DNA from 3 places in the Lysinibacillus sp. HST-98 genome. Region 2 is predicted to be linked to each of the others. Evidence: riboswitches for the same ligand, from Rfam matches in the RefSeq annotation. Region 2 holds a riboswitch; each other region holds the start of a gene.

Evidence for each region. A riboswitch is a leader RNA that binds a small molecule or an ion and turns the genes downstream of it on or off. The one in region 2 is predicted to bind cobalamin.
Region 1: it holds a riboswitch for cobalamin, as region 2 does, so the genes downstream of both, JIN86_RS12990 (ABC transporter substrate-binding protein) here and JIN86_RS22120 (FecCD family ABC transporter permease) in region 2, are expected to answer to the same signal.
Region 3: it holds a riboswitch for cobalamin, as region 2 does, so the genes downstream of both, JIN86_RS02065 (energy-coupling factor ABC transporter permease) here and JIN86_RS22120 (FecCD family ABC transporter permease) in region 2, are expected to answer to the same signal.

Annotation. Positions count from the first base shown of each region.
Region 1 is NZ_JAENHX010000005.1:29,806-34,066, forward strand. Features, by position in the region: gene JIN86_RS12985 (elongation factor G) at 1-1,216, opposite strand, end outside; cobalamin riboswitch at 1,399-1,585, shown strand; gene JIN86_RS12990 (ABC transporter substrate-binding protein) at 1,749-2,741, shown strand; gene JIN86_RS12995 (precorrin-3B methylase) at 2,793-3,470, shown strand; gene JIN86_RS13000 (S9 family peptidase) at 3,542-4,261, shown strand, end outside.
Region 2 is NZ_JAENHX010000014.1:63,020-67,280, forward strand. Features, by position in the region: gene JIN86_RS22110 (YdhK family protein) at 1-306, opposite strand, end outside; gene JIN86_RS22115 (biotin transporter BioY) at 421-1,017, opposite strand; cobalamin riboswitch at 1,172-1,359, shown strand; gene JIN86_RS22120 (FecCD family ABC transporter permease) at 1,506-2,552, shown strand; gene JIN86_RS22125 (heme ABC transporter ATP-binding protein) at 2,558-3,349, shown strand; gene dapF (diaminopimelate epimerase) at 3,401-4,255, shown strand.
Region 3 is NZ_JAENHX010000001.1:397,264-401,524, reverse strand. Features, by position in the region: gene JIN86_RS02080 (energy-coupling factor ABC transporter ATP-binding protein) at 1-164, opposite strand, end outside; gene cbiQ (cobalt ECF transporter T component CbiQ) at 161-934, opposite strand; gene JIN86_RS02070 (energy-coupling factor ABC transporter substrate-binding protein) at 940-1,212, opposite strand; gene JIN86_RS02065 (energy-coupling factor ABC transporter permease) at 1,216-1,962, opposite strand; cobalamin riboswitch at 2,112-2,296, opposite strand; cobalamin riboswitch at 2,549-2,730, shown strand; gene JIN86_RS02060 ((2Fe-2S) ferredoxin domain-containing protein) at 2,877-3,248, shown strand; gene cobJ (precorrin-3B C(17)-methyltransferase) at 3,253-4,261, shown strand, end outside.

The DNA of each region.
Region 1 (4,261 bases), on a different contig from region 2:
ATAAAATTTGCGGCTCACCAAAGGAGACAGCTATTGAAAAACGCGTCATGAATACCTCTGTCAGGACCTCCAATTGAATGACACCCATAATATGCACATGGATTTCCTGAAATTTTTCCTGCCAGACCACACGCAAGGACGGCTCTTCAGCTTCGAGTAAACGGAAAAACTGGAGCACTTCCTTGATATGCTGATCGCCCTCATATTGAACCTTTGCCTGTAAGGTTGGGACAAGCTCATAGGGCTGGGATAGCATCGTTGTACCGATTTGATCCCCAATGTTTGCCTGGCTCAGTCCTTTGACAGCGAAAATTTCTCCTGCCTCTATCTGTTGAACAGTCTCATAGCGACTGCCGTTATAAAGGCGAATTTCGGTTACTTTTTCTGTTACTTCGCCAAATAAAAATTCATCCCGCACATGCAATGAACCCTTGACCGCCTTCATAAAGGTTAAACGTTGGTGACCATCATGACGAATTTTAAAAACCTCTCCCTCAAACGGGGCATCCTTGTCAAAATCGGTACACGTTAACAGTGGGAGCTGGTCAAGAAATTCCTGAATGCCCTCATCCTTTAAGGCAGAGCCAGCAAAGCAAGGGAAGGCACATTCATTTTTAATCATTCCCTGTAATTGAGCAAGACACTGTTCATGCTCCAATGACTCATTCAGAAAGGCATCAAGCAATTCTTCGTCGCGCTCCGCTAGCCATTCCATGATGCTATTTGATACATAGTCTGCTCGCAATGGCTCATCGATGAACAATATATGCTGTGAGCAATCTTTGCGAAGCTGGCTGATGACAGCCTCCACATTGGCACCCTCACGATCTATTTTGTTGATAAAGAAGAAGGTAGGGACATGGTATTGACGTAAAAGTTGCCATACTGTTTCTGTATGGCCTTGTATCCCTTCAACAGCGCTAATGATCATAATGGCATAATCCATCACACGAATGGCACGCTCCATCTCAGGGGAGAAATCGACATGCCCTGGTGTATCAATCAATGTGTATGTATCATTGCCAATGCTCATACGCCCCTGCTCGGCAAATATCGTAATGCCTCGTCTGCGCTCCAGCTCGTGATTATCAAGAAAGGTATCCTGATGATCAACTCGACCACGGGCTTGGATACTATTTGTATGAAAAAGTACTTGCTCAGAAAAGGTCGTTTTCCCTGCATCCACGTGCGCAAGTACACCAATTGTTTTGTACATAAGAAATCCTCGTTTCTATAGAATGCTATCTTTTTATTGTAACAGAATACTAGCTTCTATATTTCTTGTAAAATAGTTCGTCTTTATGTCGAAATAGTGCTAATATAGTGATGATTATACTTTTAGTGTCATACTACTGATTGCGCGATAAATTTTCTTCTGCTAGTCTATCAATAGTATTGACCATTATAGAACGTATTGGTGCAAATGGCATTTGTCATTTGCTTAAAAGGGAAATCGGTGCAATTCCGATGCTGTCCCGCAACTGTAAAGGGGGAGTCTATACAGCATGCCACTGTAGGGAAACTATGGGAAGGCGTATAGATGATGAACCTAAGCCAGGATACCTGCCAGTATGTATTTTTTGACTAAGAACCACGAGGATGGGGATAGTGATACAGGTAATATACCGTTATTTCACTATGCTACTCTCTTGGCGACAAGAGGGTTTTTTTTATGCCCTTCCAACCACCTAGGTAGTAAAGAAATCCCTGATTTCTTTCTATATTTTAACAACAAAGGAGAAAAGGACATGAAGAAATGGAAAAGTATATGGCTAATGATGATCATTGCCTTGATCGCTGTTTTAGGGGCTTGTAATGCAAAAGACAAAACGGAATCAGCAGTACAAGGTGAAAAGGTTGAGCCATCTGAGGCGGCAGCCGAAGTAACCATTGAAAACAATGACACAAGTCAAACATATACGGAAGCACCAACAAAAGCGATTAGCTTAAATCAGCATGTGACAGAAATCATGCTAGCACTTGGCTTAGAGGATTCTATGGTAGGGACAGCTTACTTAGATGATAAAATCTATGAGCCATTGCAAGAGGCATACGATAAAGTCCCTGTGCTTTCTGATCAATACCCAACGAAGGAGCAAGTCATTGATGCCGAGGCAGATTTCCTATATGCAGGCTGGAAAAGTGGCTTTGGCGAAAAGGGGGTAGGCACACCAGAAGAACTTGAAGAATTAGGCATCCATACGTATTTACATACGGCTTCCAACATGACAAAGCCAACATTAGAGGATATTTTCACTGATATTCGCCATATCGCAAAGATTTTCCGTATTGAGGATCGTGGCGAAGCTTTAATTGATCAAATGACGAAAGATGTAGAGGCAGTACAAGCTAAATTACCAAAAGATAGCGAAAAATTACGTGTTCTTGTGTTTGATAGCGGTGAAAAGGATGTATTTACAGCTGGTCAAAACTTTATGAATGAGCTTGTGACAATCGCAGGTGGTCAAAATATCTTTGGTGATGTGGAATCAGGTTGGACAACTGTATCGAAGGAAGATGCAGTAGACCGCAACCCAGAGGTAGTTGTCGTGATTGATTACGGTGAAACAACGGCAGACCAAAAGATCCAATTCTTAAAAAATGATCCAGCATTGAAGGAGATGGAAGCGGTCAAAAATGAGCGCTTTGTCATCCTGCCACTTTCAGCAGCGTCTGAAGGGGTTCGTGCGGCAGAGGCCATTGAAATTTTAGCCACGGGCTTCTATCCTGAAAACTTTTAATCCATTCGAGCTAGCGTTTTGCTAGCTCCTTTTTTATAAGGAGCGATAAAAATGAACGCATTTCAAAAAAATGTACCAGATCAAACATTTGAAACACTGAACCGTCATGGTGAGTTTACCCGTCTAGCCGTTAGCCCTGGCATTATTAATAAGCATTATACCCCTGCACAATTCCAAAAAATAGCCGAAATTGCTGGCGAAAAGGGGGCGATAAAGTATTCTGCTTCCTATAGTATACTCTTGTCCATACCAACGTGCGATGCCACAGAAGCGGTGCAAGCCTTACAGGAAGCGGGTCTCTATGTTGCTCCCTCTGGTCCAATCATAGCCATGAAGGCCTGCGATTTTTGTGATGGGGAGAAAATGGATGCTGCTCCAATAACCGAACAGCTCTATCATGCCCTAGCGGGGATGAAGGTACCTGCAAGAGTGCGTGTCAATATTAATGGCTGTGCATCAGCTTGCTACAATGCAGTCTATGATGATATTGGACTCGTTTACCAACAAGAAAGCTTTGATGTCTATTTAGGGGCAGTACCGATGGGAGCAAAGGCACAGGCTGGCACGTTATTCGCTAAGAGGGTAGACGTCACACAAATTGAAGATTTTTTACTGCTTCTGATCAACCTATATAAGGAGCATGCTCGCCCAAATGAGCCCTTTTACAAATTTTATCGCAGAACAAAGTACGCAGAATATTGGGAACTAGTAAAAAATTCAATTAAATAGCAGGGATATTACTTAGGGTGTCGAAGTATTGTAGTAAGGCACAGAAAATTACAATACAAAGGAGCAAGAACATGACATCGAAACAAGGGATTCAACCAGAAGATCTTTATCACTTAAAATCAGTAGCAGATCCACAGCTTTCACCAGATGGGACAGAGGTAGTTTATATAGAGACTCGTATGGACGAGAAGAAAAATGACTATATATCGAATTTGTTTTACATAAATTTGAAGGACAAAACACCACAGCAATGGACATTTGGCGAAGATAGAACGAGTTCCCCTGTTTGGTCACCAGATGGTAGTCAAATTGCATTTTTGTCAACGAGAACAGGTAAGTCACAAATTTATGTTCTTTCGAAAGCAGGTGGAGAGGCAAAACAGGTGACACATTGTAAAAATGGAGCGACATCCCCTGTCTGGTCACCATGTGGCAAGAAAATTGCTTTTTCAGTCGTGCTAGGGAAAGATGAAACCATCCTAGATAAAGCGGAGGATGAGAAGAAAAAGGATAAAGAACTAAAGCCACTAGAAATCGAGAAAATGAAACACAAATCGGATGCTGGTGGATTTATTGATATGGAGCAGTTTACCCATATTGCCATGGTCAATGTGGAATCAGGAGAGCTAGAACAAGTGACAGAAGGCAAAGAGTACTTCCATCTGGGTACTTGGTCGCCAGATGGCAAATACCTTACGTATTTAGCAGATAAAGCGGAGGATTTAGATTTCTCATTCAATGTGGATATCTATTTATTGGAGTTAGAAACGAAACAGAGTCACAAGCTAACA
Region 2 (4,261 bases):
ATAGGAAATAACATAGGCAGTTGTATTATAGGCACCTACTATTGTTGCTTCTGCCCCTTTCATACCTTCCATATGTCCATCTGTAATAATGGCTGTGCTCCCTACAGGAAATTTCGGGTTTTCAGCTTTTTTTAACGTTACTGGTACATCGCCAGAACTTGAATGGTTCATTGTAGAATGATCCATTTTTTCAGCAGTTTCATTAGAAGTGGACGCTGGTTCTGTTTGATCCTCTGTACAAGCCGATAAACTAATTAAAGCGACTACTGATAATAGTCCGACTGACCATCTTTTATTGAATTTCATATGATATCCTCCTCACTATGTGCTCCTAATGTAGCAAATAAATGTGCAGAAACGATGGATATGACCCTATGAAAAACATTTCTTTAGTCTGGAACAATTAGGTGGGGAGATATGCTATTGAATGGGCAGGATCTTCAATGTTTTTTGTAATCTATGGGCGAAGATACCAGCAAAAATAGCTAAAATAATATCTTTTGGTAGTGGAGGAATCATCCAAAGCCAAGCGAGCTTATATGAAAAATTCTCTGGCGCACTTGCCCAAAGTTTATATGCAAAAAACATCCAATTTGTTCCTATCAAATAATTTATAGCCGTTGCTACCAAAGCAGCTACGATAAAACTTTTCTTTGTCCCGCTTCGTTCCACGATTAGCCCTGCAACAAATGCTGCTAATATAAATGTAATAATAAACCCAAAGGTAGGGCTTAAAATTTGGCCAATTCCACCACCGAAACGAGCAAAGACAGGAGCTCCTGCCAATCCTACGCACATATAAATTGTACAGGCGAGCGCACCTTTTCTACTACCAAGAATAAGCCCTGCTAAAATTGCAAAGAAGGTTTGAAGCGTAATGGGTACACCACCAACTACCATAAAGGGTGCAAAGGAAGTGATATTAGCACCCACCATCATTAGCGTTGAAAACAACCCAATGTAGGTAATGTCAATAGTTCTTAATTTATGGTGACTATGTTGAGTAACAGTTGCCATGATTTTCACCTCGTTTTATAAGTTATTACTGCTAGTGTAAAAAACGAATACTATTGTGTCAACCTTATTATCGTTTTTGGTTAACTCAAATGTTGAGTTAAATAGAAGTAGACTATCTATCTATAAAAATGTATGATAGAATCGTCACAATTTTATAACTTCAAATACTATTGGTGCGACATTTTTGAATGTCACTTAAAAGGGAAGTCGGTGGAAGTCCGACGCTGTCCCGCAACTGTAACGAGGAATCCTATAATATGATTTGCCACTGTTTAAGAATGGGAAGGTAATTATAGGATAGTGAATCGAAGCCAGGAGACCTGCCATTTAGTAATACCTGTAATGCCCACGAGGATGCAAGCAATTACGGACAATAGCTGGATATTTTTCTGACTTTGTTTAATCTAGGGTATTTCTATGCGCATTTTCGCATGAGATACCTTTTTTTATTGCTTCATTCATCAATATTCAGTAGGAGTTTAAAACAGATGAATAAAAAATTTATGTTATTTTCCTTCGTACTTTTTATGGTATTAATTGTTTCAATGACCTTTGCTGTAATGGTTGGCTCAGTTTCAGTTACACCGTTATATGTATGGAAAGTTATTCTTTCTAAGATTCCTTTTATACAAAATTCAATCGAGCAAGATTGGAGTCGCTCTCAGGAAATCATCATCTGGCAAATAAGAGCACCTCGTGTTTTGCTAGCTGCTATAGTAGGAGCTGGGTTAGCCATTGCAGGGGCAGCCATTCAGGCACTTGTACGTAACTCTATTGCAGACCCGTATATTCTAGGGATTTCTTCAGGTGCAGCTGTCGGAGCTACTTCTGTGATTATTTTAGGAGCCTTTTCATTTTTAGGTATTTACGCTCTTTCGGTATCCGCATTCCTTGGTTCATTACTTGCGATTACACTTGTTTTTTTCTTGTCACGTGTTGGGGGACGTGTCTCTATTTTCCGCTTGCTATTGGCAGGCATGGCTGTGTCCTTTATCTTAACGGCTATCTCTAATTTTATTTTAATGATGTCAAAGCAAGAAGGGGCCTTAAAGGCTGTTATGTTTTGGATGCTAGGTAGTTTAGCTGGAGCCAAATGGAATAATATTGTGATTCCAGCCTTCGTATTCTTGGTTGTATTTGGGCTACTCTGGCTACACTATCGCAATTTAAATTTATTATTACTAGGAGAAGAGGCGGCAGTGACATTAGGCGTTAATCTTCAGCAATTCCGTATTCAGTTAATACTATTAGTATCTCTATTAACTGGTGTGCTTGTCGCAGTTAGTGGTTCTATAGGATTTGTGGGATTGATTATTCCCCATATTGTGCGTTTAATTGTGGGCTCAAACTATAAATACGTCATACCTATTAGTGCTTTAATAGGTGGAATATTCTTAGTGTGGGCAGATGCCTTTGCTCGAATCATTATTTCTCCTCAGGAAATGCCAATTGGTATTATTACAGCTTTTTGCGGGGGACCATTTTTCATTTGGCTTCTCCGTCGTAACAACTATTCTTTCGGTGAAGGAGATTAACGTCCATGACATTAGAAGCGAAACGAGTATCATTCTCCATTTACGATCAGCGTATACTACATGATGTAAGCATTCAAATAAAAGAAAAGCAATTTGTTGGATTAATTGGTCCTAATGGGAGCGGAAAATCAACATTGTTAAAAAATATGTATCGTCTCCTAAAACCTGAAAGCGGAACGGTAGTATTAAATGAGCAAGATATATTAAAGCAATCAAGTAAATCAATTGCGAAAAATTTGGCTGTTGTAAGCCAAGAGACACCCGTATTATTTGATTTCACTGTGCATGATTTAGTCAGTATGGGAAGAACACCACATAAAAAGCTGTTAGAGCTTGATCAAGAGAAAGATTTTCAAATTGTTAAAGAGGCTCTTAGCCAAACGGGCATATCGCATTTAGAGAAACGAAGCTTTAGTTCGCTTTCTGGTGGCGAGAAAAAGCGTGTCATGGTTGCAAGGGCACTCGCTCAACAAGCACAGGTATTAATATTGGATGAGCCGACGAATCATTTAGATATTCAACATCAACTTCAACTTATGGATTTAATTCAGACCTTGCATTTAACCGTAGTAGCAGCTTTACATGATTTAAATATCGCTGCTATGTATTGCGATCAAATTTACGTTTTACAGCAAGGGCGAATAGTTTGCCATGGTACACCAGAGGAAGTACTTACCCCAACAGTGCTACAAGATGTATTCGGTGTTTTTGCGGATATTCAAATACATCCACTGACAGGGAAGCCGTATCTTACATATGTTCCTGAACAGTTCACGAAGAGGTTTAGCCAAATATAGAAAGTGAGATCTTCTATTAGATACATAAAACATCCTTTAAGGAGTGACTGTATGCAAATAGCCTTTACGAAAATGCATGGTATTGGCAACAGCTATATCTATCTTGATCTTTTCCAACATAATTACAAGGAAGATATCTTTTGTGAATTGGCTCAAAAAATGGCCAATGTCCATACTGGTATTGGCTCGGATGGATTGATTATTATCCAACCATCTAAAATTGCTGACTGTGGTATGCGTGTATTTAATAAAGATGGCTCTGAGGGGACAAATTGCGGTAACGGTCTTCGCTGTGTTGCTAAGTATGTTTTTGAACGTCATATTGTACGACAAGAGCTAATTACGATTGAAACGAAATCCGGGATTATGCTGGCTCAGGTAGTGGTGCAAGACAATCGTGTAATAGAGGTGATAGTCGATATGGGCAAACCTCTCTTATTGCGCAAAGACATTCCGATGTTAGGAAATCCAAATGAGCTTGTCATCAATGAGATTTTTCCGTTACCCCAACAATCTCTTTTGGTAACAGCTTTGTTTTTGGGCAACCCGAATGCCGTATTTTTTGTGAATGCAATCGAGCAAGCACCATTAAGAACACTTGGTGATATAGCAAATGATATAAGATTTCCTTATCGTTGCAATGTTGAGTTTGTAGAGATTGTTCATGAGAAGGCGTTGAAATGCTGCGTTTGGGAACGAGGTTCGGGTATAACAGAGGCATGTGGGACAGGTGCTTGTGCAGCGGTAGTGGCTGCTATATTAAATGGTTTTTGTCAGAAGGGAGAAGAGATAGTAGTCCAACTTAGTGGCGGTGACTTAGTCATACGATGGGCTGACAATGACCATATCTGGATGCGTGGTCCTGCGGAATTTATTGCGGATGGAATTTATGAATTTTTATCTTAATTACTC
Region 3 (4,261 bases), on a different contig from region 2:
ATACCATTAAGATGCTGAAATAAAGTTGATTTTCCCGCGCCATTATGCCCGAGTATGGCGATTTTTTTACCTTTTGGAATGTCTAATGTAATATCTGATAACGCCTTCGTACCATCCGCATAGGCATAAGATAATTGGTTGAGTTTAAAATAAAATGTTGTCATGTGAAATACCCTCCGTATACGATGAGGACTAGTAAAATAGCTGCCATGCATAGCCAATTTTTCTTGCTATAAGTGCCCATCTCTTGCCAGTAGACGGCCTCGCCTCCACGTGATTGCATGGCGTTGTTGAGCTCCCGGCTACGTTGAAACATTTCCACAAATAATGCCACAATAAGCATGGAGACAGAGCGTAGCCATTGCATCGGTGAATGGTAGCCGAGACGTGCTTGCTGGGCGAGATGTATATTTTGCATGCTTTCTAAAAACATAAAAATAAAACGATAGGTTAGTTCGACGAGCTCCACTAATAAAGAGGGGAGTCGCCATTGTCGTAGCACATAACATATTCCTTGTACGGAAGTGGTTAGAATTAAAAAGTATAAACAACTAATGCTGCCAAGGACAATAAAGAACAGCTGTTGCGCTGCTAACACACTTGCGTTCCCAATAAAGACAGTCCAATTCCTCCATGTAAACGACCAAATATGGGCAGGGAGTGTATTCGTTGATGATGTAAAGGAAAGTAAAATAGATACAAGACTTGTTAATAAGAAAAAGCCAGGTAGCAATAATAATTTGCCATAGTATGTAAGCGGAATTTTGGCACCTAAAATGATAAAAGCACTCATTACAAAAAATGTAATGAGTGAAAGTCGTTCATCTCTCATGATGAGCGTTATGAGAAGTAATCCAAGTGAAAATATCATTTTTTCTAGCGGATGAACGGACGCTAGCTTATTCAGATAGGCATACTTATCAATGAGTAACATAATGGTTAACCTTCTTTGTGTTTGCCACGCATATAGCCGATGAAGTAGCCAATAAAGCCAGCTCCTATAGCTGCCTGTAGCACGAATAATAAGCTTTCGATTTCACCACTTGGTGGCTCCCATAGACTTTCAAACCATGGCTCATATTCCGCATTGATTTCACCAATAGCTGCTTCTGCTTCTCCATCAGCACCACCAAATTCAGCACCTTTTTGTATGAACAAGGGAATGATGGCTAATAACACAACAATTGCTAATAACAATAAATTTTTTTTCATCTGTTAATGTGCCTCCTTTGTTGAGAAAACACGTAAAGTTTTTAGTTCGCTAATATTGTATTTTTTCAAGAAATTCATCACTATGACCGTTAAAATTCCTTCACTCACGGCTAAAGGAATTTGAGTTAAGGCAAAAATTCCTGCAAACTTTGTAAAGGATGCCATAAAGCCTCCAACCTCTGAAGGAAAGGCTAGTGCTAGTTGTACAGAAGTCACAATATATGTACCTAAATCACCAAGCATAGCTGCAAAGAATACGGCTAGTGAAAATGACAAGCCTACTTTTTGAGCACCTTTAAAGACAAAGTAAGCAATAAAAGGACCAACAATAGCCATAGAAAAGGCATTAGCCCCTAAAGTTGTAATTCCTCCATGAGCTAATAATAAAGATTGAAATAATAAAACGATTGTTCCAATTACACTCATTGCTAGAGGGCCAAAGAGTACTGTCCCAAGTCCTACACCAGTTGGGTGAGAGCAGCTACCTGTAACAGAAGGGATTTTTAAGGCGGATAGCACAAAGGCAAAGGCTCCTGAAAGCCCCAAAAGCATTTTTGTTTCAGGATTTTCATCAACGGTTTTTCGAATAGAACGCAATCCTAGAATGATAAATGGAATAGAGATGACCCACCAAAAAATAGCCCATTCGATTGGTAAAAAACCTTCCATGATATGCATGGCAAAGGCACGTTTTGGCACGATTAAAAAGGCCAGTAAAAAATAACTAAGTTTCCACCATGAAAATTTCAAAAAGTTTTCCTCCTAACTAATTAGTAGATTTTTAGAATATTGCGTGCGTAATCAAAAAAAGCACTTCTCCACTGGTGGAAAAGTGCATAGCTAAAAAAGCAAATAACATTCTCATCTGCTAAGCCGCACACCTATCCTCGTAGGCTGAAACGATCACTTATTTTTCGGCAGGTCTCCTGGCTCTAGTTCAATGCTTTATAGGTCTTCCCATCCGTTGGACAGTGACATATTCTATAAAGCTCCCTATTACAGTGGCGGGACCGCGCCGGACTCAAACCGGCTTCCCTTTTAAGCAAAATGACAAGCACTTTGCACCGAAAAACATTCAAATTGTGAGATTTCACGACAAAGTGTAACATGAATTTCCATAAATATGCTATACCTTTTATAAATTTTTTTAATTAAAGGTCAATAGTGAATATTCTGATAACGAGTTGTGCGCAAATATTTTATAGATTGTATAAATTTCATACCTAGTTCCATTCAAAATTGATAAATTTGTCATAAATTTTTGAAGAAATATTGAAATTTTAAAAAAATAAGATATGATAAAGACAGTTTTCTATTTAAAATTCTAATAAAAATTTCATATAAAACGTCAATAAGTGCTCGAATAGCTCGAGATAATAGGGAAATTGGTGAAAATCCAATACAGCCCCCGCTACTGTAATAGCTGATGAAATCGCAAAGCCACTGGTGCAAACTTGGGAAGGTGCGACAGTAAAATGAAGCTTAAGTCAGGAAACCTGCTTATTTGATTGTGCATGCAAACTTTTCGGAGGGAGAAGTTGAAGCGAAAGCGAGTACCTGTATTTCATTCTATTCGTTTTTATTTGGCTTCTACAAAACCTTTACTCTTCGTTATAGAGTAAAGGTTTTTCTTTTTCCAAAAAGCAAATGAGGGGAGACAGAAGATGACAACTTGGAATTTAGAGGGGATGAAAACACATCTCTTTATTTGCAATGGCAGTAGCTGCATGAAAAAGGATGGGGAGGAAATTACCTTAGCCATTCGAGATGAGATACAGCGGCAAGCACTCGATCAAGAAATACATACGACAAGAACGCGCTGTAATGGACGATGCAAGGATGCTTGTGTGGTAATCGCTTACCCCCAAGGGAATTGGTATCGTGTGCCATCAACAGAGCATGCTAGAACACTAGTACAAGATTTACATCATGAATCCTTATACAACGAACATGTCTTTACACTTCGTGAAGGTACATTACAGCGTACTGCTCAAACAACTGCCATTAAAGGGATCGAAAAGGTGAAAGAGGGGTAACAACATGGCGCAAAAAGGAAAAATTTTCGTAGTAGGCTTTGGACCTGGAGATTTTAAGCATATTACGACACGTGCAGTAGAGGCTTTACAACAAAGTGATATGATTATAGGCTACAAAACCTATGTAGAGCTGATTCAAGATTTAGTAAGTGCAAAATCGATTGTTAGTACAGGCATGACAGAAGAAGTGTCGCGTGCACAGGAAGCCGTTCGTCAAGCCGAAGCAGGGAGCATCGTCTCGGTGATTTCGAGTGGTGATGCAGGCGTCTATGGCATGGCGGGTTTAGTCTATGAGGTGTTAATTGAGCTAGGCTGGACAGAAGCAACAGGAATTGAAGTAGAAATTGTTCCTGGGATTTCTGCGATTAATTCATGCGCTAGCATACTTGGTGCACCTATTATGCACGATGCTTGTACAATCAGCTTGAGTGACCATCTAACACCTTGGAATTTAATTGCAAAGCGTGTCGAGGCAGCTGCAATGGCAGACTTTGTCATTGCTTTATACAATCCTAAAAGTGGTCGTCGAACAAGACAAATTGTCGAGGCTCAGCGAATTCTCTTAGAATATCGTTCGCCAGACACACCAGTTGGGCTTGTGAAAAGTGCCTATCGAGAACGTCAAGAAGTAACCATGACAACACTAGCTGAAATGCTAGAACATGATATTGGTATGCTGACAACTGTAATTATCGGGAATTCGTCAACATTTTTCTATGACAATAAGATGATTACGCCCCGCGGTTACCAACGTAAATATACCCTGGGTGAAGAGAAACAGCCATTACGTCCACATCAACGTTTACGCGAAGAAAATGAACCTTGGGCAATGAACCAAGAGACAGGAACAGCGCGAAATGACTTTATGGCTGACCCTAATGCAGGGCGCTTTAATAAACCCAGTATAGCCGCTACGCCAAAGCCGAAAAAAACAGCTCTTGAAATGGCTACAGCGGCACTTGCAATGGTAAAAGGGACAAGCGTAGTCAAAGTAACAACGAAGCTTGTACAGC